One region of the Polaromonas sp. P1_F8 genome, then DNA from elsewhere that is predicted to be linked to it. Evidence: predicted binding sites of a transcription regulator. Region 1 holds the regulator's gene; each other region holds the start of a gene.
The links. The regulator LexA, encoded in region 1, represses DNA repair genes until DNA is damaged. The targets are predictions, from matches to a motif close to ACTGTATNNNNATACAGT.
Positions count from the first base shown of each region.

Region 2: a site for LexA is predicted at 5,187-5,204, ahead of AC1D1J_RS18120 (PA0069 family radical SAM protein). Genes of this name have one in related genera too.
Region 3: a site for LexA is predicted at 1,945-1,962, ahead of imuA (translesion DNA synthesis-associated protein ImuA). Genes of this name have one in related genera too.

Region 1 covers NZ_JBFUBS010000001.1:463,553-473,193, forward strand. The annotation lists gene AC1D1J_RS02220 (Fe-Mn family superoxide dismutase) at 64-645, opposite strand; gene xseA (exodeoxyribonuclease VII large subunit) at 700-2,019, opposite strand; gene AC1D1J_RS02230 (MotA/TolQ/ExbB proton channel family protein) at 2,360-2,998, shown strand; gene AC1D1J_RS02235 (ExbD/TolR family protein) at 2,995-3,423, shown strand; gene lpxK (tetraacyldisaccharide 4'-kinase) at 3,446-4,516, shown strand; gene AC1D1J_RS02245 (Trm112 family protein) at 4,497-4,679, shown strand; gene kdsB (3-deoxy-manno-octulosonate cytidylyltransferase) at 4,717-5,475, shown strand; gene adk (adenylate kinase) at 5,662-6,318, shown strand; gene AC1D1J_RS02260 (asparaginase) at 6,415-7,371, opposite strand; gene lexA (transcriptional repressor LexA) at 7,512-8,216, shown strand; gene AC1D1J_RS02270 (D-2-hydroxyacid dehydrogenase family protein) at 8,892-9,641, shown strand, end outside.
Region 2 covers NZ_JBFUBS010000005.1:187,506-197,146, reverse strand. The annotation lists gene AC1D1J_RS18150 (hypothetical protein) at 1-189, shown strand, start outside; gene AC1D1J_RS18145 (acyl-CoA dehydrogenase) at 314-2,104, shown strand; gene AC1D1J_RS18140 (NAD(P)H-dependent flavin oxidoreductase) at 2,203-3,165, shown strand; gene AC1D1J_RS18135 (acyltransferase family protein) at 3,211-4,326, shown strand; gene AC1D1J_RS18130 (DOPA 4,5-dioxygenase family protein) at 4,425-4,772, opposite strand; gene AC1D1J_RS18125 (hypothetical protein) at 4,845-5,111, opposite strand; gene AC1D1J_RS18120 (PA0069 family radical SAM protein) at 5,259-6,356, shown strand; gene AC1D1J_RS18115 (GNAT family N-acetyltransferase) at 6,446-6,886, shown strand; gene AC1D1J_RS18110 (amino acid ABC transporter permease) at 6,907-7,575, opposite strand; gene AC1D1J_RS18105 (transporter substrate-binding domain-containing protein) at 7,682-8,476, opposite strand; gene AC1D1J_RS18100 (phosphoethanolamine transferase) at 8,613-9,641, opposite strand, start outside.
Region 3 covers NZ_JBFUBS010000001.1:220,434-230,074, reverse strand. The annotation lists gene AC1D1J_RS01160 (Y-family DNA polymerase) at 1-1,140, opposite strand, end outside; gene imuA (translesion DNA synthesis-associated protein ImuA) at 1,100-1,918, opposite strand; gene AC1D1J_RS01150 (SDR family oxidoreductase) at 2,151-2,909, shown strand; gene AC1D1J_RS01145 (disulfide bond formation protein B) at 2,929-3,435, opposite strand; gene AC1D1J_RS01140 (hypothetical protein) at 3,619-3,987, shown strand; gene AC1D1J_RS01135 (hypothetical protein) at 4,034-4,360, shown strand; gene AC1D1J_RS01130 (hypothetical protein) at 4,397-4,813, shown strand; gene AC1D1J_RS01125 (VOC family protein) at 5,052-5,405, shown strand; gene AC1D1J_RS01120 (VOC family protein) at 5,440-5,850, shown strand; gene AC1D1J_RS01115 (hypothetical protein) at 5,951-6,181, shown strand; gene AC1D1J_RS01110 (DUF2277 domain-containing protein) at 6,643-6,918, shown strand; gene AC1D1J_RS01105 (DUF695 domain-containing protein) at 7,019-7,450, shown strand; partial or broken gene AC1D1J_RS01100 (TOBE-like domain-containing protein) at 7,487-7,743, opposite strand; gene AC1D1J_RS01095 (SDR family oxidoreductase) at 7,851-8,885, opposite strand; gene AC1D1J_RS01090 (LysR family transcriptional regulator) at 8,980-9,641, shown strand, end outside.

The DNA of each region.
Region 1 (9,641 bases):
CTCGCTTTTAAAACAAAAAAAGCCGACTCATGTCGGCTTTTTTGTGGGCGAAGGCTTCTCGCCTCAGGCGAAGTTGGCCTCGGCAAAACTCCAGTTCACCAGATTGGAGAGGAAGGTTTCGACAAATTTCGGACGCAGGTTGCGGTAGTCGATGTAGTAGGCATGCTCCCAGACATCCACCGTCAGCAGGGCCTTGTCGGCGGTGGTGAGCGGGGTACCTGCCGGGCCGGTGTTGACAATATCAACCGTGCCGTCGGCTTTTTTGACAAGCCACGTCCAGCCGGAACCGAAATTGCCAACGGCCGACTTGACGAAAGCCTCTTTGAAAGCAGCGTAAGAGCCAAACTTGGCGTTGATGGCTGCAGCCAGCGCGCCGCCAGGCTCGCCGCCGCCAGCAGGCTTCATGCAGCTCCAGAAGAAGGTGTGGTTCCAGATCTGGGCAGCATTGTTGTACACACCACCACTGGATTTCTTGACGATCTCTTCGAGCGTCATGGCTTCAAACTCAGTGCCTTTTTGCAGGTTGTTGAGGTTCACCACGTAAGCATTGTGGTGCTTGCCATGGTGGTATTCAAAGGCTTCCTGGCTGTAATGCGGCGCCAGGGCGTCGATGGGGTACGGTAGCGGGGGGAGTTTGTGTTCCATGATTTTTTCCTCGTGGTGATGAATAAACTGCTTTTAACGATGTCATTGTAAAAACTAAATCAGCCTGCGCGCAGAAACCGTCAAATCGACCTCGCCGTCGGCAAGGGTAGCGCGTACGGGTTGTCCCACATGGGTCTTTTCGCGGCTTGTAATGGGCTGCCCCTGAAGGTCGGCAAGCCAGGCATAGCCGCGCTTCAGAACCAGTTTGGGGTCCAGCAATTCAAGCCGCAACTGCGCGCGCTCAACGCGCTGCTGGCCGCGCCGCAGGCTGCCCTCCACCTCGCGCGGGAAGTCACTGCCCAAGGCCTGTAGCTTTTGCCGTTCGTGCTGTAGTGCCGAACGCGCCGCATGGCTCAGGCTCTGGCCGAGCCCGGCCAGGCGGGCATGCTGCCTGGTAACCAGATGCGACGGCCGGCTGATCCGGGAAGCCGCCCAGTCCAGGCGCTGGTTGTGCAACTCCAGCTGCCGGTCTATGCCGTTTTGCAGCCGCGATAGGGCCAAGTCCAGCGCACCCAGCCAGACAGCTTGGGGCTGCGCGCAGAGTTCTGCCGCGGCGGTCGGCGTGGGCGCACGCACGTCAGCGCAAAAATCGGCGATCGTGAAGTCGGTTTCATGCCCCACCCCGCTGATCACCGGCATGGGCGACTCCACCAGGGTCCGGGCAAGCTGTTCATCATTAAAAGCCCACAGGTCTTCCATGGCGCCGCCACCGCGTACCACCAGCAAGACATCCACATGGTCCAGCGATCGCCGTTGATAGGCTTTGAGCAAAGCGGCGCGCAATTCGCCGGCGGCCTGGGCGCCCTGTACGCTGGCAGGATAAATAACCACGGGAATGTGCGGTACACGGCGCTGCAAAGCACTCATGACATCGTGCAAGGCGGCGGCACCCAGCGAAGTCACCACACCAATGGCGCAAGGCAGCAAAGGCAAAGGCCTTTTACGGCCTGGGTCGAAAAGGCCCTCAGCTTCAAGCCTCGCCTTGAGCAGCAGGAACTGTTCAAAAAGGTTGCCCTGGCCTGCCTGGCGCATGGACTCGACCACCAGTTGTAGTTCACCGCGCGGCTCATATACACCCAGCCGTCCCCGCAGCTCCACCAATTGGCCGTCGCGCGGGGAAAAGTCCAGCATCGTGGCAGCGCGGCGGAACATGGCGCAGCGAACCTGCCCCTGTTCATCTTTGAGTGAAAAATAGCAGTGGCCGCTGGCCGCCCGCGAAAACCCGCTGAGCTCACCCCGCACCGCTACTGGGTTAAACCGGGCTTCCAGGCTGTCCGAAATTGCCCTCAGCAAAGACCCAACAGGCCATACACGAATACCCGCCTCGCGTGCTGCCGCTTGAGGGTTCTCCGAAGGGACTGATGCATCAAACACGCCTAAACCCCTTGGCAATCCGGGTGTAATACTCCACAGAGCGCCGCCCCTCAAGGCTCAAACCCCTGGTTTCACGCGGATATCGAGATAAGTTCGTGTAACTCATTGATTTTAAATAACTTAATTCTGCTCAAAATTTCATCGTTCTGTCACATGCACGATTTGGCGCGGCTTGCAGGCCTCTGCGCCACTACTTGCTAACAAAGTTATCCACAGCTTCTGTGGGCTACGTCCGACACGCGGTGAAGTTGCGAACATTTAACAGGTCAGGCTCAGCTGCAACGAGATGGCAGTTTCTGTAAGCCATAATCCACCACAACTTACTGCCTGGAGATGTGCATTGTTTTCGATCATACAAGCCGCAGGTTGGCCGATTTGGCCCCTGGTTGCCTGCTCTGTCTTGGCCCTTGCTCTGGTTATTGAGCGTTTTACCAGCCTAAAAACCCGAAAAGTCGCCCCCGCCAAGCTGCTTGACGAAGCCATCACCGTCTCCCGCGCCTCCGTCCCCTCCCCCGATGTCGTGGCGCAGCTTGAACAGAATTCGCTGCTCGGCGAAGTGCTTGCCAGCGGTTTTCGCGCGCTGAACACCAATCCCCGGATCAGCGAAGATGACCTGCGCTCCACGCTGGAAGGCGCGGGACGCAAGGCGGCCCATAAGCTGGAGCGATACCTGGCAGCCCTGGCAACCATCGCCTCTGCTGCGCCCCTGCTCGGCCTGCTGGGTACGGTCATCGGCATGATCGAGATTTTCGGCTCCCAGGCAGGTGGTGGAGGTGTGAGCAATGCCGCTGGCGGCAACCCCGCCCAGTTGGCGCAAGGCATTTCGATTGCGCTCTACAACACGGCTTTCGGCCTGATGGTGGCCATTCCCTCGCTGATTTTCTGGCGCTATTTCCGGGCGCGCGTGGACGGATATCTACTGACGATGGAGCTGGCGGCCGAGCGTTTTGTACGCCACCTCAATACCCTCAGAAAATGAACTTCCGCCCCCATCCTCATGACGAGCCGGAGATCAACCTGATCCCCTTCATCGATGTGCTGCTCGTGGTGCTGATCTTCCTGATGCTGTCCACGACCTATAGCAAGTTCACCGAACTACAGGTCAAACTGCCGATCGCCAACGCCGAACAGCAGCGAGACTACCCCAAGGAAGTCATCGTCGCCGTGAGCAGCGACGGCCGCTACATGGTCAACAAGACTCTGGTGGAAGGCCGTGGCATCGAAGTGCTGGGAGCCGCACTGGCCGAAGCAGCGAAGGCCGGCAAGGAGAGCGTCATCATCATCAGCGCCGATGCCAACGCCACGCATCAAGCCGTCATCACCGTCATGGAGGCCGCACGCCGCCAGGGGCTGACGCAAATCACATTTGCAACGCAAAGCGCCGCAACGGCCGGGGCCAGATAGGCCGGGGCCGGTTGCCCATTCCATGCAGCCTTCGCGGCGAAATGGCAGTCATCACGTGAAACAGATTTTGCAGAATGCCTGGCACAGACGGGGTTGGCTGGCATGCCTGCTCTGGCCGCTTGCCCAGGCCTATGGCTTGGTCGTGCGGCTGCGGTGGGTGCTGTATCGCCGTCACATTCTCCGGTCCGAACATTTTGGCGTTCCGGTGGTCGTGGTCGGAAACGTCATCGCCGGCGGCGCCGGAAAAACACCGCTGGTGATTGCCCTGGTGAAACATCTGCAGGCGCAACAGATACGGGTAGGGGTGGTGTCCCGAGGTTATGGAAGGCACGGCACTGACTGCCTGGAGGTGATCCCCGGTACACCCCCTCATCTCACAGGCGACGAGCCGGCCCTTATCAAGCGTGCAACGGGTGCGCCTGTTTTTGTTGCCGGCAAGCGTGTAGACGCCGTGCGTGCATTGCTTGCCGCATATCCGGGCACGGCTGTAGTCGTGTGTGACGACGGGCTGCAACACTACGCCCTGCAACGCGATATCGAGATTGCCGTGTTCGACGACCGAGGTGTGGGGAACGGTTGGCTGCTACCGGCAGGCCCGTTGCGTGAGCCCTGGCCCGCACGCGAACGGGTTGGCTTGAATTTTGTGCTGCACACCGGGCAAAAACCGGCATTTGGAGGGTTTGTTTCCAGTCGCAAACTGGGCAACGAAGCTTATTCCGGCCGGGGCGAACCGGTCGCGCTAACGAGCCTGCGGGGCAGGCCTCTGGCGGCACTTGCGGGCATAGCCAACCCTGAAGCATTTTTCGGAATGCTGAGGGAAACCGGCCTGACGCTGCAGGCCACAACGGCCCTCCCCGACCACCATGACTTCACCGATCAAGACCTGGAAGCGGAGGCACTCAAAGGGCGCGTGGTGCTGTGCACTGAAAAAGACGCTGTCAAGCTTTTTGCCCTGCAGGGCACGTCACAAAAGGAGGTTCTGGCCGTGCCTTTGGTGTTTACGCCCGAACCAGCGTTCTTTGCCGCACTCGATGCCCGGCTGGCCCCGCTGATTTCTCCCTTACCATCAGGCCATGGACACCAAACTGCTTGAACTGCTGGTCTGCCCTGTGACCAAAGGCCCGCTCGACTACGACCGGGAAAAACAGGAACTTGTTTCCCGCAGCGCCCGCCTCGCCTACCCGGTGCGCGACGGGCTTCCCGTGCTGCTGGAAAGCGAAGCGCGGACCTTGACCGACGAAGAGCTCGGCCTGTGAACGAGTCCTTGAAAAAAACAAGCCAGACCCCGAAAGCATGAGCTTCACCGTCCTCATTCCGGCCAGACTGGCCTCTACACGCCTGCCCAACAAGCCGCTGGCCGACATCGGCGGTACACCCATGGTCGTGCGTGTGGCGCAGCGCGCTATGAAAAGCACCGCCTTGCGCACCGTCGTCGCAACGGACAGCAACGAAATCATCGAAAAATGCGCGTCTTTCGGCATCGCCGCCGTGCTGACACGAGAAGACCACCCCAGCGGCAGCGACCGGCTCGCGGAAGCCTGCAGCGTGCTGGGACTCGCGGACGACGACATTGTGGTGAATGTGCAAGGTGACGAGCCGCTGATTGACCCGGCCTTGATCGACGCGGTCGCGCGCCTGCTCATCGAGCGACCGGACTGCGCCATGAGCACGGCGGCGCATGCCATCCAGCAGCTGGCCGACCTGAACAACCCCAACGTGGTCAAGGTGGTGCTTGACGCGCGCCATACGGCCCTTTACTTCAGCCGCTCACCCATTCCGGCCGCGCGCGACTTTACCGGCAAGGCGTGGTGGGAGGCCGGCAGCAGCCTGCCCCGGCCACTCCGGCACGTCGGCATTTACGGCTACCGGGTGGGATTTCTGCGGGAGTTCCCGCGCCTTCCCCAGTCGCCACTCGAGCAACTGGAGTGCCTTGAGCAACTCCGGGCACTGTGGCACGGCCATCGCATCGCCGTGCACATCACCGGCGACGCGCCCGGGCCGGGCGTTGACACCCCGGAAGACCTGGACCTCGCCCGCAAGTTGTTTTCCTGACCTGCCCTCCCCGGCACGACGCCGGCTCGTAAGTTGCTGTCAGGGGTGCATGCTATCCTTGGGAAAAACACAAGTGTGAGGCCTGCAGGACGTGCCGGCAGCCCTCCATACCTGTCAAGCAGCCCCTGCGGAAACCGGCCGGCGGTTCGGGCTGACTTCAAGAATTCATAAAATCCGAGGACATCCATGAGACTGATTTTGTTGGGCGCGCCTGGCGCGGGCAAAGGGACGCAAGCGACCTTCATTTGCCAGAAGTACGGTATCCCCCAAATTTCCACCGGCGACATGCTTCGTGCGGCCGTCAAAGCCGGCACGCAGCTGGGCATTGAAGCCAAAAAAATCATGGACTCGGGTGCACTGGTCAGCGACGACCTGATCATCAATTTAGTCAAAGAGCGCATTGCCCAGCCCGACTGCGCCAAGGGCTTTCTGTTTGACGGCTTTCCGCGCACCATTCCGCAGGCCGACGCCATGAAGTCTGCCGGCGTCAAGCTGGATTACGTTCTTGAAATCGACGTACCCTTCGACGCCATCATCGAGCGCATGAGCGGACGCCGTTCGCACCCCGCCTCAGGCCGCACCTATCACGTCAAGTTCAATCCGCCCAAGGTCGAAGGCAAAGACGATGTGACCGGCGAGCCGCTGATCCAGCGCGATGACGACAAGGAAGAAACCGTCCGCAAGCGCCTGGAGGTTTACAGCGCCCAGACCCGTCCGCTGGTTGAGTACTACTCCAGCTGGGCAAAGTCAGAGCCTGAACTGGCCCCAAAATATCGTGCCATCAGCGGCATGGGCGGTGTTGACGAGATCACCGCCCGCGCGTTCAAAGCGCTGGCGGGCTGAATCGAGCCTCCAGCGAGTCCATCTGCACCCCAAAGCCGTCAGTCTGACGGCTTTTTTCATTCTGGTTCCCGGCAGACTGGAATCGCAAGGCAGGGTTCAGCTTTCCGCCAGCAACTCGAGCATCATCGCTATCCTCGCCTTCACGGGGCTCAGCCCCTGCGAATCAGAAAACAGATCCCCCGGTGTGGGCAAGACACGACCATTGAGGCACCTTGTCGACCGGACGACCCGCACCCCCGCAGACCGCGCGCGAAGCAAGGCCGCCTCCAGCGCATGGTGCAAGGTGCCATTACCCGTGGCGGCAACTACAAGCCCCTGAACACCCTGCGCCAGCAACGCGTCCACGACCGCACCACTGGCGCCGGCATGGTTCATGACAATCTCAACGCGCGGCCACTGGACCGGAACCACGGAGTTCGCTATTATTTTAATAGCTGCTTGCGCCCGTTCTACGTGGGTTTCAGGCCAATTTCTCATTAACCTGAGGAATCCTTCCTCCACATAGCCAATCGGCCCCGCATCACCGGAGTCAAAGGCGTCAACCTTGTAGGTATGCACTTTCTGCACGTCCAGCGCGCTGTGGATGGTTCCGGCGCACACCGCAACAACACCCCTCGCCCCTGCATGACGCGCCACCGCCATGGCATCCAGCATGTTCTGGGGGCCGTCAGGCACCAGCGCCGTCGCGGGCCGCATGGCGCAGGTCAGCACCACGGGTTTATCGGGGCGGCACACCGCATGAAGGAAATATGCCGTCTCTTCCAGCGTGTCCGTTCCGTGCGTGATGACAATGCCCTGCATGTCCGGCTGGGCCAGAAAGTAGTTGACCCGACTGGCCAGCTGCATCCATACCTCGAAGCTCATGTCCTTGCTATCGACCTGCGCGACCTGTTCGGTCATCAGGGGGCCGAACCTTGCCAAGGGCGGGACCGCCGCGACCAGCTGCTCAACGCCCACCTGGGCAGCGGTATAGCCAATGTTGTCCGACGCACTCGCAGCCTGCCCGGCAATCGTGCCGCCAGTGCCCAGAATCACAATATTTTGAGGATGCATAAGACGTAAACTTGCAATCTTTTAAAAACTGGATGAAAATACAGTTACTGGATATTAAAACAGCTGCAGTAACGTTGCGTACCTAAGGCCAACAGGCAATACGCAAACGGGCTGAAGTTGTGATTCAAGGAGCAACAGTGATGAGCACACTCGATAACTTTTCGCATTTTCCCTCTGAGGCTCCCAAGCTCACTGCGCGCCAGCAGCAAATTCTGGAATTGATCCAGAGCGCCATCGCGCGCACAGGCGCCCCGCCTACCCGTGCTGAAATCGCCGCCGAGCTTGGCTTTCGCTCTGCCAATGCCGCCGAGGAGCACTTGCAGGCACTGGCCCGCAAAGGCGTCATCGAACTGGTCAGCGGGACCTCACGCGGCATACGTTTGCGCAATGACGCCCTTCGCAGCCTGAACGAATCCAGAATCAAACAGTTTTCCCTGCCGTTGCAAAGCCTGGCCCAACTCGCCCTACCTCTGGTGGGGCGGGTTGCTGCTGGCAGCCCAATTCTCGCGCAGGAACATGTCGAGCAAACCTATTATTTTGAAAGCAGCCTGTTTCAGCGCCAGCCCGACTACCTGCTCAAGGTCCGCGGCATGAGCATGCGGGACGCAGGCATCATGGATGGCGACCTGCTGGCCGTCAAGCAATCCAAGGAAGCCAAGAATGGTCAAATTGTCGTGGCCCGGCTGGGTGATGAAGTGACCGTCAAGCGCTTTCGCCGCAACAAGCACCTGATCGAACTTCTGCCCGAAAACCCGGACTTTAAAACCATTGTGGTCGAGCCCGGCGAGCCTTTCGAACTGGAAGGTCTGGCCGTCGGCCTCATTCGCAACACGATGCTGATGTAGGCAGCTCACCTGGCCACGCACCAGGTGGCGGGCGTTTGGCCGTTGTGATGGCCAACACCCTGGTGCCGGGGCCTTCCTGGCAATTTGCCAGTTTGCAATCCTGCCTGTGTAAACCTCTCTCATACAGGAGTTCATCATGGGAATCGTCAGTTTTTCACATTCACCAATGTCGTCAGTCCTGCTGGCCCCCGTGCAGGCATTGGTGTCATTGTTATTGCCGGCGCAGGGTATGGCTGGGGCAAGCCGTTTTTCCGCGCCAGCCGGCGCGCAGCCCAGATCTCACCAGCTTGCGCTACCCTTTGCTTCCGGCGATTTCGCGGCAATGCGCGGCCCATCTGCCCGCGCCACTGGTGCTCTTGCCGTCCAACCCTCTGTCAAGGCGTCCCGGCCCAGCCGGCTGCGAGTTGTCCGTGAGTTTGACTCCAATGTCGGCCCAGCGTGCGCTGGCCGCATGGTGATATCCGGCCGCATGGCCGACGTCTGCGCGGAACTTGAGCGCATGAGCCAGCGAGAAACCTCTTTGAGATAACTGGTACAGCAAGCTTCCCACCAGAAGTTCAGCCCGGGCCTATGCGCTTTGCGGCGCCGTCTGATGCGTTTCCTTGAGATACAAAATCCCCAGTCGGAAGTGACCCCGGCGGCAAGGAAGAAAAATCTTGCAGGCACAATATCGGCATGAATATTGTGATCCTCGACGATTACCAGGACGCGGTGCGGAAACTGAACTGCGCGGCCAAGCTGGAAGCCTACCCCGCCAAGGTCTATACCAACACCGTTAAAGGCATCGGCCAGCTGTCCGTCCGCCTCAAGGATGCCGATGTCATCGTCCTGATCCGGGAGAGAACCCAGCTCAACCGGCAAGTTATTGAAAAACTGCCCAAACTCAAGCTGATTGCCCAGACAGGCCGTGTCGGAAGCCATGTAGATGTCGCGGCTTGCACAGAACGCGGCATCGCGGTTGCCGAGGGCATTGGGTCTCCTACGGCACCCGCGGAGCTGACCTGGGCGCTGGTGATGACCGCCATGCGCCGCATTCCACACTATGTAGCCCACTTGAAGCATGGCGCCTGGCAACAGGCAGGGCTCAAGTCAGCTTCGATGCCACCCAATTTCGGCATCGGCTCCGTCCTCAAGGGCAAGACATTGGGGGTATGGAGCTACGGGAAGATCGGGCAAATTGTGGCTGGCTACGGCAGGGCCTTCGGTATGCGTGTCATCATTTGGGGCCGTGACGCATCACTGGAGCGGGCACAGGCCGATGGCTTTGAAGTCGCGGCCAGCAAAGCCGAATTCTTTGAGCAAAGCGATGTACTGAGCCTTCACCTGCGGCTCAACACGGAGACACGCGGTATCGTCACGCTGGAAGACCTGTCGCGCATGAAAACCACGTCCCTGCTGGTGAATACGTCAAGGGCGGAGCTGATC
Region 2 (9,641 bases), on a different contig from region 1:
GTGACGCTGTACAGCAAGAAGCTTGTGCCCATGCTGGAGTTTCAGGATGCGTTTTACGCTTCGGCCCCGGACTCGGGTCATGTGGACCTGATGGCGGCGGGCTGGCTCAATGCCCTGATGGACAACGGTTATGTCGTGCGGAAATCCGAAAAACTGGTGGAACCTCCAGTTCGTGATTTCTCGCCCTAGATTCGCGAGAGGCCGTGTGGCAAGCGGCCCCGGCTACGCCTGGCACAGGCCAAACCAGCAGACCACTGTGGCACAGCTTTTAATGGCCTTCGCCGCGCAATAAGTTAATTTTCGGAGACAAAACATGACATACAAGGCCCCCCTCAAGGACATGCTGTTTGACATCAAACACCTGGCCAACATCGAACAGATCGCGCAAATCCCCGGCTTTGAAGAAGCCGGCTTCGACACCGCGCAAGCGGTGCTCGAAGAATGCGCCAAGTTCAACGAGGGCGTGCTGGCTCCGCTCAACCGTGACGGTGACATCAATCCGTCGAGCTTTCAATCCGGCGAAGTCACCACCACGCCTGGCTTCAAGGAGGCCTTCCGCCAATACGTCGAAGGCGGCTGGCAAGGGCTGCAGCACCCGGCTGATTTTGGCGGCCAGGGCCTGCCCAAAACCATAGGCGCGGCGTGCGGTGAAATGCTCAATTCCGCCAACATGAGCTTTGCGCTGTGCCCGCTGCTGAGCGACGGCGCGATTGAAGCGCTGCTCACGGCCGGCTCCGATGAGCTCAAGGCGGTTTACCTCGAAAAACTTGTGAGCGGCCAGTGGACGGGCACCATGAACCTGACCGAGCCGCAAGCCGGTTCGGACCTCGCCATGGTGCGCAGCCGTGCCGAGCCGCAGCCCGACGGCACGTACAAGGTTTTCGGTACCAAGATCTTCATCACCTATGGTGAGCACGACATGGCCGAGAACATCGTGCACCTTGTTCTCGCCCGCGTGACCGGCGCGCCTGAAGGTGTCAAGGGCATCAGCCTGTTTGTCGTGCCCAAGTTCATGGTCGGCAAAGATGGCACCTTGGGCGCACGCAACGACGTGCACTGTGTGAGCATCGAGCACAAGATGGGCATCAAGGCATCGCCGACTGCCGTGCTGCAGTACGGCGATCACGGTGGCGCTGTCGGCTACATCGTCGGTGAAGAAAACCGCGGCCTCGAGTACATGTTCATCATGATGAATTCGGCGCGCTACGCCGTCGGCATGCAGGGCATCGCGATTGCCGAGCGGGCTTACCAGAAGGCCGTGGCCTTTTCCAAAGACCGCGTGCAAAGCCGCCCGGTTGACGGCTCCATCAAGGCCAGCGTGCCCATCATTCACCACCCCGACGTCAAGCGCATGCTGATGACCATGCGCGCCTACATCGAAGGCTGCCGCGCCATGGCTTCCGTGGCCGCCGCGGCTTACGACGCGACGCATCACCACCCCGACGCCGAGGTGCGCAAGCAAAACCAGGCGTTTTACGAATTCATGGTGCCGCTGGTCAAGGGCTACAGCACCGAGATGAGCCTGGAAGTCACCTCGCTGGGCGTGCAGGTGCATGGCGGCATGGGCTTTATTGAAGAAACGGGCGCGGCCCAGTACTACCGCGATGCCAAGATCCTGACCATCTACGAAGGCACGACCGCCATCCAGGCCAACGACCTGATCGGCCGCAAGACCTCGCGCGACGGCGGCCAGACGGCCAAGGCGATTGCCGGGCAGATCGAAAAAACCGAAAGCGAACTGCTCAAGCAGGGCAGCGCCGACGCGCTGGCCGTGGCCAAGCGCTTGAAGGCCGCGCGCGAAGCCTTCATCGATGTGGTCGATTTCGTGGCCGGCAACACCAAGGCCAGCCCCAATGCCGTGTTTGCCGGAAGCGTCCCTTACCTCATGCTCGCGGGCAACGTGGTGGCCGGCTGGCAGATGGCGCGTTCGCTGCTGGTGGCGCAAGAGAAAATCGCGCAGGGCGTTGACGTCGCCTTCATGCAGGCCAAGATCACCACCGCGCGCTTTTATGCCGACCACCTGCTGACCAAGGTGCCCGGCGTGCGCGACAGCATTGTCGATGGCGCAGACAGCGTCACGGCACTCGCGCTGGACGCGTTCTGACCCTGTACGCGCCGCTATTTATTTGATAGCTGCTTGCGCTCGTCAGTAAAGGGCTGTAGCGTGTTTTTGCTTAAATTCAGGATAACAACGGAGCCACCATGTCAAGACTGCCCGGCGCGCTGAACAAGCTGCCTTTGCCCATCATCGGTTCGCCGCTCTTCATCATCAGCAACCCGAAACTGGTGATTGAGCAATGCAAAGCCGGCGTGGTGGGCGCCATGCCCGCGCTTAACGCGCGGCCGGCAGCGCAGCTCGAAGACTGGCTGGCCGAAATCACCGAGACGCTGGCTGCCTACAACCAGGCCAACCCCGGCAAGCCCGCTGCGCCCTTCGCCATCAACCAGATCGTGCACAAGTCCAACGACCGGCTCGAGCACGATATGGAGATGTGCGTGAAATACAAGGTGCCCATCTACATCACCAGCCTGGGCGCGCGTGAAGACATCAACGCTGCCGCCCACAGCTACGGCGGCGTGGTGCTGCACGACATCATCAACAACAAGTTCGCGCGCAAGGCGATTGAAAAGGGCGCCGACGGCCTGGTGGCTGTGGCCGCCGGTGCGGGCGGCCACGCGGGCGTGAAGAGCCCGTTCGCGCTGATCCAGGAAATCCGCCAGTGGTTTGACGGCCCGCTGGCGCTGTCCGGCGCCATCTCTACCGGCGGCGCGGTGCTGGCCGCACAAGCCATGGGCGCCGACTTCGCCTACATCGGCTCGGCCTTCATCGCGACGGACGAAGCGCGCGCGGCCGACGCCTACAAGCAGGCCATCGTCGACGGCAACTCCGACGACATCGTCTACAGCAGCCTTTTCACCGGCGTGCACGGCAACTACCTCGCGCCGTCGATTCGCGCGGCGGGCATGGACCCTGAGAACCTTCCCGAAGGCGACGTCAAGACCATGAATTTCGGCGGCGGCGAAGGCAGCAAGTCCAAGGCCTGGAAAGACATCTGGGGCTGCGGCCAGGGCATTGGCTCTGTCAGCAAGGTCCAAAGCACCGCGGCCTTTGTGGACCAGCTCAGGCGCGAATACGAGCAGGCACGCCAGCGGGTCTGCGTTTAAGCGCCATCGCCACCTTTGAGCAGCGCTGCGCCTGAAATACCCGCCTTGACCACCGCGACCCGACGCTTTCCCGGCATGGATGCCCTCAAAGGGCTGGCCTGCGTCCTCATTGTTTTGCATCACCTGGCTTTTTACGGCCCGATGTCGGATGTGGTGCACCCGTTTGCACCGGCCCTGATGGACTGGCTTTACGACTACGGCCGCATGGCCGTGCAGGTGTTCCTCGTCGTGAGTGGTTTTCTGGCGGCGGCCTCGCTCGCGCCACAGGGCGTGGCCGTGTTCGGTGCACCTGGCCCCCTGATTTTTCGCCGCTACTGGCGGCTCGCCAAACCTTATGGGGTGGCGCTGGCCGTGAGCATGCTCGTGGCCGCGCTGGTCAGGCCCTGGTTCGCGCACCATTCGGTGCCGGAGGCTCCCACGGTGCACCAACTGCTTGCCCATGTCCTGTTGCTGCAGGACCTGCTCGGGCAGGACGCGCTTTCTGCCGGTGTCTGGTACGTGGCCATCGACTTCCAGCTCTATGCCATGGTGGTTCTCATTTTTGCCTTTGCCCGGCGGTTCCAGTTTCAGCCGCACAGCGGCGACGCAACACACACCACTTCGGTTTCCGCCCCACTGGGCGTGAGCCTCATCCTGTTGGTTGCCTTGGCTTCGCTGCTGTTTTTCAACCGTCTGCCGGCCTTTGATATCACCGCCCTCTATTTCTGCGGCTCCTATGCCCTGGGCATGCTGGCCTTCTGGGCCTCAAACCGCCTTGGCGCGCGGCGCAGCTTCTGGCTCGTGACCCTGGCGGTCATGGGCGGGCTGGCCCTGGCGCTGGATTTCAGGGGGCGCCTGGTCGTGGCGCTCGTTACCGCCTTCGGCCTGGCCGGGCTGGCGGTGCTTCAGCCACAGGCCTGGCCGGTGCAATGGTTGCAGCAGCGCCGGCTGGTGCAGCTGGGCCAGATGTCCTACTCCGTGTTCCTCATCCATTTTCCGGTGTGCCTGCTGGTCAATGCCGTTGTGAGCCGCTTCTGGCCCACGCAGCTCGCGGCAAATGTGCTGGGTCTGCTGCTGGCCTTCCTGATGTCGCTGCTGGCGGGCTGGGTGCTGTACCAGTCGGTGGAATCGCGGCCCTTGCCTTTCGGGCAGAAGTGGTTGAGGCGCTTTTATACGCGTTAAAAGCGGCTCTACGCCTTGCTGGACGAGCGCAAGCAGCTATCGAATTAATAGCAGTTCGCCCGGACCTGATATGCCGTTTCGACGGTCCGGCCCCCGGTTCAGCGCCTGAACATCTCCAGCTTCAATACAGCAGGCTCACCCAGCCATGAGGCATGTGTGGTGTGGTCGGCCAGGTCGTCACCGGTCAGCCCATGCACAAACACATCCAGCCCGTCGCGGTGTTCTTCGAGCCAGGGAATGACGCTGTCGAACGCCGCACGGTCAAATGCCAGCTGGCAACTCCAGCGCGGGTGCGGCCCCACCTCGCGTTCATGCACACGCCCCACAGCTATTCCGAAAAGTGTGCCGGCCTTTTCGCACAGGGCACGCGCCTGCTCAACGGTGCCGGGCCCGAAGTACACATGGGCGTGGTAGCGGGCATAAAGATTTTCGGGGCGCTGGATCATGGTGGAACGGAAGGGGAGGAGAGGGAAGGGAAAATGAAAAAGGGGCGTACCAATCACGCATTCGATGAGGCCTCAGGCATCCTCCAGAAACGTCAGGGTCGGTAGCGGTACACCGGGGTTTTCTTCGCGGGCTTTTGCGTGCGTCTGCTTCATGCGTTGCCGGCAATGCGCCAGGTCTTTCACCTGAAACAGAAAAAACACCTCTGCTGCGTCTTCCGCGTTTTGCCAGAGATGCTTCAGATACATGCCTTGCTTCGCATGTTCATCCGCATCTTTTTCCAGCTGCTGTTTGACGGCGGCCAGCGGCGCGCCGGTGAGTTTTGCCAGTACGTGTGCCATGGGATGTCTCCTGCTTTAAACCCATTATTGCGGGCACTGCTGCAGACATTTGCCAAAGGGTTTTTGTTTGAATATACTGTATTTATATACAGTATTTTTCTGCGGCCCTGCCGGGTACCACTACCTTCCACCGAATCTTGTTGCCCTATGTCCGACGCCGTCATTCCCCTCCATGCCATCAAGGGCCGGGGCACTGCTACACGCATGCCGCACCGGTTTGAGAAAGACGTGCGCAACGCATGGGACGACGGCTGGGGTACGCTGGAAGAAGGTGTCTCCAGCGAGGCGCCCCGGATCGAAACCACGATCACGATGGAAGACGCCCGCAGCGCCATCGTCGGCAACGATTCGCCCGATATCTTTTTTGACTACAGCATCAATCCCTACCGGGGCTGTGAGCACGGCTGTGTGTACTGTTATGCGCGGCCCACACACAGCTACCTCAATCTTTCTCCTGGGCTTGATTTTGAAACGAAGATCATCGCCAAGCGCAACATTGCCGAGGTGTTGCGCGCCGACCTGCGCAAACGCAGCTATGTTCCCAAGCTGCTCAACATCGGCTCGGCCACCGACTGCTACCAGCCCGCCGAGCGCGAGCTGCGACTGACGCGCAGCATCATTGAGGTGATGCAGGAAGTGCGGCACCCGTTCTCTTTGATCACCAAATCCAGCGGCGTGGAGCGCGACCTCGACCTGCTGGCGCCGCTGGCCGCTGACAAGCTGGCCGCCGCCTACGTGACCATCACCACGCTCGACGGCGAACTCGCGCGCAAGCTGGAGCCGCGCGCGGCCGCACCGCACCGGCGCCTGCGCACCATCCGCACGCTGGCAGAGCACGGCGTTCCAGTCGGCGTCAGCGTGGCGCCGCAAATCCCGTTTGTGAACGAGGACATGGAGCATGTGCTGGAGGCGGCCTGGGAGGCCGGTGCACGCAGCGCGTTCTATACCGTGATCCGCTTGCCCTGGGAAGTGGCGCCCATTTTCAAGGAGTGGCTGGAGCTGCACTACCCGCAGCGCGCCGCGCGCATCATGGCGCGCATCCACGAAATGCGTGGCGGCAAGGATTACGACAGCGACTTCGCCACGCGCATGAAAGGCCACGGCCTGTGGGCCGAACTCATCAGGCAGCGTTTTGAGAAAGCCTGCAACCGGATTGGCTTTAACCGCCAGCGCATTGAGCTGGACATGAGCCAGTTCCGGCCGCCAGCGGCTGCGGGTGCCGAAGGGCAGGGCAGGCTGTTCTGAGGGGGCACGTGTCAGTTCGACGCGAGGGCTATAGTCCAAAAAGCGTGTGCATCACGCCTCATGCCGTTTGAAAATAAAAGGAGTTCACCTTGGCGCTTGACTGGAAATATTCATCGGAAGGCATGGCCGATGCGGACTGGGAAGAGCTCTCCAATCTCTACCGCGTTGCCCCCTTGGGCGACAAGAAGCCTGTGGACCTGCAGGTCGTCTTCTCCAACAGCATGTTCAAGTGTTTTGTGTATGACGCCGGCAAGCTGATCGCTGCGGGCCGTGCGGTGGCAGACGGCAGGGACTGCTCTTACATCTGCGACATCGCAGTGGCGCCGGACCGGCAGGGATCAGGCATGGGCAAAGACATGGTTGCAGCGCTGGTGCGGCTTTCCAGCGGTCACAAAAAAATCATCCTCTACGCGGTCGCCGGCAAGGAGCCGTTTTACCGCAAGCTGGGCTTTCGGCGCATGCTGACCGCGATGGCGATTTTTGCGAATACCGAGCAGGCGATTCAGAGTGGTCTGATCGGCGACACCTGATTCTGGTGACCGGCGCTTCGCTAGCGCAGGTAGCTGCGGTTGAGGCGCACTTCGAGCTTCTTCTGCAGCGTTTCAAACGAGGCGCTCATCGCCCAGTAAATGCCCGCTGCCGCCAGATACAGCGGAAAGGGCTGAAAGGTCGTGGCAATCACTTCCTTGGTCGCCAGCATCAGTTCCCCCACGGCAATCACCGACACCAGCGAGGTGTCCTTGATCAGGCTGATCAGGCTGTTGGACAGGCTGGGCACCGCCAGGCGCAGGGCCTGCGGTCCGATCACGTAGCGCAGCGTTTGCGCTTGTGTCAGGCCCAGGCTGCGGGCTGCATTCCATTGGCCGTGTTCCACACCGTTGATCGCGCCACGGATGGTTTCCGACAGGTAGGCGCCCACGTTCAGGCTCAGGCCCAGGATGCCCGCGCTGATCGGGTCAAACTGGATGCCGATGCTGGGCAGGCCGAAGTAAATAACGAAGAGCTGCACCAAGAGCGGCGTGCCGCGCATGCAACTGACATACAGCGTTGCGAATTGCGAAAGTACCGGCACCTTGGCCAGTCGCGTGACGGCTACCACGGTGCCGATGATGGCGCCGAAGAAAACAGACGCCACTGCCAGCAGCAGCGTCCACGCCGCGCCCTTGAGCATCAGCGGCAAAGCGTCGCGCAGCAACTGGGTCAAGCCTGTCAGGTCCATATAGGTCTCCACAAATAAAAACCCCGGCGCAGAGCCGGGGTTGTTTCAGGCGCCGGCCCAGAAAAGGCGGCGCGCGGCTGATCGGATATTACTTCGCTTGTGCCGTTTATTTGGCGACAGGCGGCTTGCTAACGTCGCGGTCAAACCACTTGGTGGAGATCTTCGCGAAGCTGCCGTCGGCTTGCAGGTCTGCCAGTGCCTTGTCGATGGCGGCCTTGAACTTCGGGTTGTTCTTCACAAAAGGAATGCCGGATTTTTCAAGGTCACCCACGGGTGCACCGGGCTTGAGCGGCAGCTTGGTTTGCTTGACGATGTAGGGGATGAGCAGGCTGTCGTTGAGCGCGGCGTCGATGCGGCCCAGCGCCAGATCCTGCAAATACTCTTGCGCGCCGGGGTAGGTCTTCACGTCGATGCCGCCCACTTTTTTGGCGATGTCGGCGTAGTTGGTGCCCTGGCCCAGGCCGAGCTTTTTGCCCTTGAGGTCGGCCAGCGTCTTGAACTCGCGCTTTTCGTCCTTGCGGATGATCAGCTGCGGGGCCGAGATGGTGTAGGGCTCGGAGAAATCAAAGGTCTCTTTGCGCTTGTCGGTGATGCCCACCTGATTGATCACCACGTCGTACTTGCCGGCCTGCAGGCCTGCAAGGATGGCACTCCATTCGCTGGTGGAAAACTCGGCTTTGACGCCCAGTTTTTGTGCCAGCGCATTGGCCAGCTCCACTTCAAATCCGGCGAGCTGGCCGCCCTCCTTGTAGTTGAACGGCGGGTAGGTGCCTTCAAGTGCAACTTTGAGCGTGCCGCGCTGCTTGACGGTGTCGAGCAAATCGGCGGCGCTGGCGCTGAGTGCGAGCGTCAAAAGAAGTGTGGAAGCGATGGTGGAGGCGACAGCCTTGTGAATATTCATATTCAACCCTTGCATAAGAGAATTGTTATTGAGATGAAAATTGAATATTAAATCTGCCGTCACATTGGTGCATGCAGGGCGCCAAAAGCCCTACGGCGCATCCGGATGATCGCAGGCCGGCAGCCGCCGTGCAGATTCAGGGCTTGACGCAATGCGCGTAGATGTCGAGCGCGGCTTTGTAGACGCTGGTCTGCACATTCATCAGACCGAGCACCGAGTGAAAGTAGTTGTCGTGGCTCACCGGCGCGTCCAGCTGCTGCTTCAGGCACGCGGTGGTCAGCTTGTTGCGCTGCTCGAACTCGGGCGAGAGCCAGGTGATCCACGGCACGCGCTTTTGCACTTCAGGCGCAATACCGTAGGGCATGCCGTGCAGGTAGAGGTTGTTTTCGCCCAGAGACTCGCCGTGGTCGGCCAGGTACAGCAGGGCCGGCGCGCTGCGCGCTTCCTGTGCCTTGAGCCACTGGATGGATGACGCCAGCAATTTGTCGGTGTAGACGATGCTGTTGTCATAGGCATTGAGCAGGCCTTCATGGCTGCAGCTTTGCAGCGCGTTGTCGGTGCACTCGGGCAGGAATTTTTTGACGGCTTGCGGCGAGCGCTTGTAGTACGCCGGGCCATGGCCGCCCATCTGGTGCATCACGACCACCACGCCTTTGGCGCGGCGCTCGGCCGGCAATGCGGCAATGCGCTCGTCAATGCCGTGCAGCATCACTTCGTCAAAACATTCACCGCTGTCACACAAGCCCGGTACTTTGAGCTGTACTGTGTTGACGTTGGGAACGCGGTCGCACACGCCCTTGCAACCTGACTGGTTGTCTATCCACAGCACGGCCAGGCCCGCGCGCTGTAGCACGTCCAGCATGCCTTCGTAATTGGCCGGGCGTGAGTCATAGGCTTCACGCCCGAAGTTGGAGAACATGCAGGGCACCGACGCAGCCGTGCTGGTGCCGCACGACCATGCGTTGCGCAGGCTCACGACGTTCTCATTTGCGAGCAGCGGGTTGGTGGGCCGGCCGTAGCCGTTGAGCGAAAAGTTGGCGCTGCGCGCTGTTTCACCCAGCACCAGCAACAGCAGCGGTGGCTTGGTTTGGGCTGTGTAATTGGCACCGAGTTTTGCGTCTTCACCCAACGGCAACAGAGTGGATTCGTCGCGCTGGAAGGGCTT
Region 3 (9,641 bases), 240 kb from region 1:
TTCAGCCCGGGCCTTCGGAAAAACCGGGGAAGCGTCTTTTTGCAAGTGTTTTATGCCTCTGGCGCCCGGTGGCTGTGCGCAAGCAGCTATTGATTTAATAGCACTTCGGGCGCTCACCCAGCGCTGCATCAGCTCGGGCCGGTGGTCAGTGCAAGGTTGCCAGGCTTGCACATGGGCATCGCCCAGGCGGGCGCTGAGCCGCTCGACCAGTTCCACCACGCTGTCGCCCTGCCGGCGCGCTTCCATCAGCAGGCTGCCGGTGGCGGCTGCCGAGTCGGCCAGCAGCTCGGTGGCCAGCGACTGCAGCGTCAGGCTGTGCACCGGCGCCGGCAGCTTTTGCTGCGCCAGGTGTTCTGAGATAAGGCGCGCCACGTGACGCAAATCTTGTGCAGGCTGGGCGGTGCGAATCTCGAGCTCGCCAGTCGGCGCCACATCACGGCGTTTGTCCAGGTGCCAGATGATTTTCAGGGCGCAGAGCCCGCTCTGCCGCCCCAGCAGCCAGGCGTGCAGGTGAACCAGCAAACGATCAACGCCCGCCATCAGCGCGGGGCCATGCGTCACCAATGCATTGAGCTCCAGTTTTTCCTCAAAGTGTTCGGGCAGCACTTGCCACGCATAGTCGTCGGCTACAGTGCCGCGGGCGCGGTCCAGCGCCTCCAGCAGTTCCGCGCCAAAACGCCGGGCCACGCCGTCACGCGGCAGGCGCAGCAGGTCGTCCCAGCTGCGGCAGCCAATGCGCTCCAGCACACCAAGGTGCGGGCGTGCCGCCGTCAACGTGTGCATGGGCAGGTCGGCCACGCGTTTTTTCAACGCACCAGCCTGATCCTGCTGCAGCCGAAGCCGCCCGATCGCTATCAAAGATGTAGCACCTTGCGCCCGTTCCATAAGGGCTACAACCTGGTTTGATTCAAAAAACAGCTCAATTTTCTGCGCCAGCAGCTGCATCAGCCGCGCCAGCCCGCCAAACAGGCGCAGGCTGCCCGTCACGTCCATCAGCACCGCTTCATCCACCAGCGCCACGCGCGGCGTGAAGCCCAGCGCCAGGCTGGCCACCGCGCGCTGCAGGGCAGCGGCGTCCTGGGTCCATGGCTGCACCGCATCAGTGGTGGTCGAGATGCGCAATGCGATCCAGCAACGCATGGATGGGGCTCCGGGGTGAGGTGACAGGCAGCGAAACCAGTGACGGCAGCAGGATGGGCGCAAGCTCTTCCCGCTTTTGCCGGGCCCTGTCGCGGCTGGCTGCCAGCAGCGCTGACAGCCGGGCGGGCCGGGTGTCGAGCAGCACCGGCGCAGCCAGTGGCGGGCCGCGGCGCTTGAGCACGTGGACCAGCAGGTTGCCGCCCTCCTGCACGGCGCCTTCCAGCAGCAGGCGCAGCGGCGCAGGTGACGATTCATGTTGAGCCCGCGGCGGCCGAAACACAAACAGCAACTTGTTGTGCGCATGCGCGGCAATCTGCAGGCGGCGCAGATGGGCGCTGCGTGCATCCGGCAGCCAGGCCAGCACGCTGTGCACGTCGGCGCATTGCAGGGCTTCACGCGTGGCCCACAGCAGCGAAGGTGCATCACCCGGCTTGCCGTGCACGCTGAGCAAGCGCTGCATGTTGAGCCGGCGCGCGCCCAGCGCCGGGCCAAAAGGCAACCAGGGCGTGCCCACCAACACGGTGAGCCCGCCGGGCGTCTCTGCCTGCAGGGCTGCCAGCGCCGGTGCCATCAGGCCCCATTCGTGCAGCCCGGCCTGCGGCTGCATTACCTCAACCAGCGCCCCTTGCGGCCAGCCGCCGCCGGGCAAGACAGCATCCAGCGCCACATAGCCCGTGGGGAGGGTCCGCAGGCTTGCGCTGCCCAGTTCGCCGGCGCGCCATACATTGGCGTTGGCGAAGTCCGGCAAGGCGCGGTCCACGAGTGTTGGCGAAAGCATGGCGAGGGATTCAAATCTGGATAAATACTGTATTTATGTACAGTATATTGCTGATTCAGATCCTGGCAAATAAGGGGTATTCACCCCACCCAACACGCCAGGCAAGCCGAAGTAAAAAGCAGACCCCCAGATTCATCAGCCTGAAACACATGTCCGGAACCAGCCAGCGCCGGGCATCGGCCCCTCCTACGCTTGGACCACCGGTACTTGCTACCTCATTCCAGGAAATTTGATGAACAGACTGCAGAACAAACGTGCGCTGATTACAGGCGGCACTTCGGGCATCGGCCTTGAAACGGCCAAACAGTTTTTGGCCGAAGGAGCCAGGGTCATGGTGACCGGATCCAGCGACGAATCACTGGACGAAGCGCGCCGGCAGCTCGGCAGCGACGCCCACTTCTTAAGCTTCTCAAAGACCGACGCGGGCAATCTGGCAGAGCAGAAAAAACTGGCTCAACGGGTGAAAGACTCTTTTGGGCAACTTGATGTGGCCTTCATCAATGCGGGCATCGGCGTCTTCATGCCGCTTGATGCGTGGGACGAGGCTGCCTTCGACCGCTCCATGGCCGTCAACCTGAAGGGGCCCTTCTTTTTGCTGCAGGCTTTGCTGGGCACATTGGCCAACCCGGCCTCCGTCATCCTGAACGCCTCGGTGAATGCGCACCTGGGCATGCCCGCCTCCAGCGTCTATTCGGCCACCAAGGCCGGGATGATTTCGCTGGCCAAAACGCTGTCGGGGGAATTGATCGGCAGGGGCATCCGGGTCAACGTCGTCAGCCCTGGCACCGTGACCACGCCTATTTATGAAAAGCTGGGCCTGCCTGCCGAGGCCTTGCAGCAAATGAAGGACGGGCTGGTTGCGCTGACGCCGGCGCACCGGTTTGGCTTGCCCATCGAGATCGCCAAGGCCGTGGTGTTTCTGGCCTCGGACGAATCCACTTATGCCGTTGGCAGTGAATTCATCCTCGACGGCGGGCTGACGATCGCCTGATCCGCAAAGGCGCGCGGTCTTACCGCTTGCGCGCCTGGCGTGCGATCAGCAGCAAGCCCACGACCGCAATAGCCACAAAACACAGGAAAGACCAGTTGGCAATCGAGCCGCCCAGAAAAGTCCAGTCGATCTTGGTGCAGTCGCCGCTGCCCTTGAAGATCATGGGAATGGCGCGTTTGAGCGGAAAGGTTTCGATCATTCCGTAGAAGTCGCGGCCGCAAGAGGCAATTTCAGGCGGGTACCACTGCAGGAAACTTTGGCGCGCCGCCACAAAAGCACCAAAACCCGAGAGCAGCACCATCAGGCCTGAACCGGCGATCAGCATGCCCCGGCTTTTGGCGATGGCCGTCACGCCCGCCACCACCGCCACCAGCACCAGCGCATACCGCTGCACGATGCACATCGGGCAAGGCTCCAGGCCCACCACGTGCTGCAGGTACAGGCCAAAAGCCAGCATGGCCACGCAGGCCACGGCGATCAGCGCCAGCATGCGGCGCGGCATGGCGTCGAAATATGTCAAAAACATCAGGGAGCCCTCTTTTTTCTGGATGAATTATGAATTGTCCAGGGGTTCGGGCGTTTAGGAAGGGATAAGTTCCCTGATCAGGAAAATCCCGTCATTTTTCTCCTCGGAGAATACTGATATAAACCACACGAAAGGCCGCTTCGCGGTGCGTGTCTCGGTTCAACCTGCTTCCACCATAAATACATGAGTCTTGACATAGCTATCTGGCGAACCGAGAGGCCTATTGGTGATGCGGCTGCCGGTAAGTTGTATGCACGTTTGGTGGAAGGTGATCTTTCCGGACTTACACCCCATCCATCCATCGATGCTTTTTATGAAGAACTCGTTGCGAGACATCCAGAGATTGACGACGTTCCATTAGACAAGATAGATGACGCGACATTTAGTCCATGGAGTTGCAGGATAGATCGCTCCCCTTGCCACCTTGTCCTTGCGTGTGTTTTTTCTGCCGGTGAGATGGTTGGTGATCTTGTGGGTGAATTGCAGCGCAAACATGGTGTGACTGCTTATGTTCCTGGCGATGGAACGGAATACCACCCCCATGATGAATAACCTGACAATTTATTCCATCCTCCTTGAGCGCCGCTGAATTTAGACCTTGACCGTCATGCTCATTCATCCCCACCTCTTACTCGCCAGCAAGATCGCGGCAACAGCGATTGCTGGCGTAGCGGCGCTGGTTGCGTCTTTGCTTGCTGCGGGCTACGCGGTGGCGTTATGCGGCAGTTCGCTTCAGGGTGCCGCCGTTGGCATTGTGTTTGGGGGCATGGCTCTGGCCATGTTGATCACTCTCGGTTTTGTTTTGATGAAGTTGTCGTGGTCACTCCGGGCATTGGTTGGGGCAACGCTGCTTGCTGCCAGTTTTTTACTTCTGCCGCAGCCTGTGTGCGCAGCTGAGTCTCATGCCACTGCAGAATGCGGATGATTGCAGGCATCACCCTTCGCAGGTCAAGCTAGACCCATGTTTTCCATCGAGACCACCTGGCAAGGCAAAAGGAATTCGCACTCCTGGATCACTTGCCTCTCGTCGTCCAAAGAAGTGGCCGAAGCTTATGCCATTGCACAGGTTGACCCCAAGGCAACGCATCGCCTCTTCGAGATTTCGCAGAATGAATTTCCGGTCTTTTTTGTTGGCATTCAAGGTGGTTATCGCCATGTAGCTCTTCATGAAATCAGGGAGCTTCTTGCGACAACCTTGATGGGTGAGCCGGAGGAAATCCTCTTCAATATTTACCGTTTCAGCGGCGAATACAGGTGGTCTACCCAAGGCTACGATCAGACTGCAAATCACATTCATGTCTTCAATGAGTCATTGCAGCAATATCGTGAGCGTGAAGGCGAATTGGCAGAGGTCGTGGGTTACGCGGCGTCAACCTGACCAGTTGCGCTGTTACCAAATTAGCGACTGCACCGACTATCGTTTCTGAGCAGAAATCCTGGTCTCAAGAAGCCGCTGCGCGCCGCAACATCAAGACCTTGCGCAACTTCAAGCCACTTGCAATAGGCCTTTGATGGCCCTCTATCCCCGTCATACCCGCATTTGCCAGCATTTGTCCTACAACTGGGAGGCGCCGGCGGGCGTAGATTTTCAGGAATAGATCTTTTTGGAGACCCCCATGATTGTGCAAAACGCCCTTGCCAGTGTCGCCGTCCGCAACCTGGACACATCCATCCCCTGGTACGAAAAACTGCTGGACGCCAAAGCCAGCCGCCCCATGCCTGAAGTCGGCGAATGGCAGTTCAAGCGCGGCGGCGGCCTGCAGGTGTATGAGCTGGCCGAGCGCGCCGGGGAAGGCTCGGTAACCCTGGCCGTGAATGACCTTGAACCGGAAATCGAACACCTGCACACGCTGGGCATAGACACCAGCCACACAACCTCCAGCGACAAGGTCAGGACGGTGATGATCACCGACCCCGACGGCAACCACATTGCCATTGCCGAAGCCCTGATGCCCGGCGTGATCCGCTGAACAGATCAACCACTCCCGAACAAGGAAGCCCACCATGGAAATACACCGCGGACGACTCATCGACCATGTTCACCTGCGCGCCCATGACCTCGCGGCGAGCAAGCGCTTTTACCGTGCCGTGCTCAAGTCACTGAACAAGGAAAGTGCCATCCAGGAGGCCGACGACCATTTTTCGGCCGACGAGTTGTGGATGGACCAGGCAGACGGACCTACCTCGCATGTCCATCTGGCTTTCCGGGCCAAGGACCACTCAGAGGTCAAAGCCTTTTACGAAGCCGCCCTGGCCGCAGGCGGCACCGACAACGGCGCGCCGGGCGAGCGCAAATACCACCCCGGCTACTACGCCGCCTTTGTGCTGGACCCGGACGGCAACAACATTGAGGCGGTGTACCACGGGCCTTTTGTGGCTTCGGCGGAATCGGTGGTGATCAGGCCTGCCAGCTGAAAACCGAAAGCCGTCAACTCCGAAGTATTCGGGGTAAGCGGTGATTCCTTTTTTGAGCCCATAGGGTTTTGATCGCCAATTTGCGATTAAATAAGGCGGCATGAATCACCCGCTATTTCAGCTGCTTTCTACACTTGAAGCCGCGAATATCCATTTCACGCTCGGAAGACATCGGCCGGACACGATACTGGTCACCTTGACCCTTGTGGGTGAGCGAGTTGAGATTGACGTGTTCGAAGATGGCCGCATGGAAGTCTCGCGCTTCGCCGGAAATGAGGACATTGTTGGAGGCTCTGAGGTAATCGAGTCGATCCTGCAAAATAACCCATGAACAGCGCATCGATGCGCATGCAAGACACATGGCTCTAGCTGACATCCCTCTACCTGCCCTGATTACTCTCGGAGCCTCTGCCGTGGGCTCATGCCTGGTGGCGTTCCTGATATGGCGCCGCGAAGATCCCGTTCTTTTAAAAGTTGCAGTGACGATAGTTGCCTTCATTCCCGTAGTGGGACCTGTTTTTGCACTCTGGGTTTGCAGCTTTCCTGATCGTATGCACCCGGCACTTCGGGCAAAGTACAAGAACAGAGTCAATGTCTACTCGGTGCCGCAGGTTAAGCCCGTTCTTCATGATGTGCCCAAAAAAACCGGGCGGGCGCCGTCTGATCCTCCGGTCAGTGCCGATCTTCCGACGTGAGGAACGGCAGCAGCGCATGAAATTTTTTCTCGAATCCTCAAGCTGCGTACCTTTGTCGGCGTAACCCAATTCGATACTTTCGTCTTAAGGAGCTGCCATGTGCCGCAACATCAAGACCCTGTTCAACTTCGAGCCGCCGGCCACGGAACTGGAAATCCGTGACGCCTCGCTGCAGTTTGTCAGAAAGCTCAGCGGCTTCAACGTCCCCTCCAAGGCCAATGAAGCCGCGTTCGATCGTGCTGTGGAAGAGGTGGCGGCCTCGGCACGGGTTCTGATCCGCTCACTGGTAACCAACGCCGAGCCACGCAACCGGGAGGTGGAAGCCGAACGGGCACGGGCCAGGTCGGCATTGAGGTTTGGCACGAGTCAGTAACGTCCGCTCGTTCAGACTCTCAACCCTCTACAAACGCCCTCGCCTTGCGCGGCGTTACCATCTGCCATGCCGATTTCGCGCAAACCATCCTGGAGTCAAGTTGTCGACATCCTTTGCTGAGATCCCTTGGGCTGTAGCGGAAGGTCATACTGACGCCTATCCATATCTTGTTCGGTTTCGGCAATTCCCAGAAGACTTTCCTCGCTCAAACTATCCAAAGCGCTTGAATATTTTTTGGTCTATGCACGAGACAGACGATGTAGGTCTTGCCACCAGGCAAGAGCTGGTGCGCCTGCATGTATTTGAAGACCGACTTGTCGGAGCTGTGGAGCAGGACATGTCCTCGGTGCTTGCTGCTGTCGTCACCGGCAGAGGAGAGCGGGAGTTTGTCTTCTTCGTGAAGAGCCCTCAAGAGTTCGTGGGCCGCCTGTCGACCATGCCACAAGAGACCGAGCGCTATCCGATCGAAATTCGCCTCAACGAAGACTCTGATTGGTTGTACTTTCATGACCTCGCTCCCGGTCAGGCGTAGGCTTAACCCTTCTTATCGGCGTCTATCGGTGTGGGTCTACCCCTCCACAAACACCCTCGCCTTACGCGGTGTCACCACCAGCATGTCGCCTTCGCGCAAGCCCATCTCGGCAAATTGCTGCGAAGTCATCTGGGCTTCGATGATCGAATCGCCCGAGACATTGCCCTTTTGCTCGTAGCCTTCCGCAGGAATCAGTTCCAGCCGCGCAATGGGGCCGATCACGATGGCGCGCTCCAGGTGGGCGACGATGCCTTCGCGCCCGGCGCATAACGCTGCACATCCAGGTCGTGCGGGCCAGGTCGGCGCTAAGGTTTGGCACGAGCCAGTATCCGGCTCCCCTCCAAGTCGACCTCACCCAGCTGGAAGCGTCTGACAACATCAAAAGCCGAGCTTGACTTGCTCAGCCACGGCGGACAGCACCGTGGTTGAAATCCCGGCCATGCGCAGGAAGGCAGCCCAGCCCTTGCAGTGTTTCCTCCATAGCAATGTCCAGCGGCGTGTGCGGCTCCGCACCGAGCGCCGCCACCAGGGCGGCGTTGTCCATGCGTATAGGCGTGTTCCAGAGGTAGCGCATCCGGCGCAGCTCGCGCAGGGTCTCAACAAAGGGCGCGGCCAGGGTCACCGCCCACCAGGGAAAGGATTTGATAGACGGCTGAGGGCCACCGCGCCGTGCGACGACACGGCAGATCGCTTCAGCCAGCTGGCGGCCGTCGGCGTCCCACTGGCCGTTCATATGGAAGGTTGCAAATGCAGGCAGAACGTCACGCCGGGCCAGCAAGGCGACCATGGTACGCGCCACATCCGGCAAATAGGCCCATTGGTGACCGACGCCAGACTTGCCGGGGAGCTTCACACTGCGCACCGGAACGCCCGGCCGAACCAGGCCTTGCGAGAACCAGCTGTTCCCGGCACCCGGCCCGAAAAAATCCCCCGCGCGCACGATGATCACCCGGCAGCAGCCCTGGCCACTGTCGCTGGTCGCGTCCTTGAGCCGCTGCTCGAGCTGCACGCGAATCGCACCTTTGGCCGTTTGCGGGTGTTGCGGTGAATCCTCCCGGAGGCTGGGAAATGCGTCTGGCCCGTAGTTGTAGACCGTGCCGGGCAGCACGATGGTCGCGCCCTGCGCCCGGGCGGCCGCGATCGTGTTGTCCAGCATGGGCAGCACCAGCTCGCCCCAGCGACGATAGCCGGACGGATTGACAGCGTGCACTATCACGCCACAGCCTTGTGCTGCCGCCATGACATCACCGGGATTCATCGCATCGCCACGCAGCCAGGTGATGCCGCCACGTTGCTCGCCCGGCCGCGGCTCGCCACGCCTGAGCGCGCGAACCTGCCAGCCTGCCGCCTCCAGTTGTCGCGCGACTTCCCCGCCGATGCCACCGGTTGCGCCCAGCACCAGTGCTGTGTTTGATTTGTCTTGTTTGCTGCTCATGTCATTCCCCAAAAAAGTTGCTATGGGGAAATTCTGGGCCCCGGGGCATCAAAATGGAATTGACTAAAGCAGGGTAACGGCTATACATTTTTGTATGGAAGAAGATGCTGGCTGGGAGCTTTACCGTTCATTTTTAGGGGTGCTGCACGAGGGTTCGCTCTCGGGTGCGGCACGGTCTTTGGGGGTGGCACAGCCTACGGTCGGACGCCATGTTGCCTCACTCGAAAAGTCGCTCGGCCTGGCGCTGTTCACGCGCTCACAAACCGGTTTTGCGCCGACCGAAGCCGCGCTGGGACTGCGGCCCTTCGCCGAAGAAATGGCCAGCGCCGCAGCCGCCCTGCGCCGCGCCGCCGAAAGCCAGGGTGACGGTGTGCGCGGCACGGTGCGGGTCACGGTGAGCGAAGTCATCGGTGTTGAAGTGCTGCCGCCCATCGTCGCGCAACTGCAACGCACGCACCCGGGCCTGACCATCGAACTGGTGCTGACCAACCGCGTGCAGGACCTGCTGCAACGCGAAGCCGACATTGCCGTGCGCATGACACAGCCCAAGCAGGACCTGTTGATCGCTCGCAGCGTGGGCGAAGTGGAACTGGGTCTCTACGCACGCCGCGATTACCTGGACGCGCGCGGCACGCCACAGTCGTCAACGGACCTGGCGCAGCATGCGCTGATCGGGTTTGACGAAGAGACACCCTTCCTGCGTTCGGCGCGCAAAGCCTTGCCCGCATGGAAGCGGGCGGCGTTTTCCACGCGTAC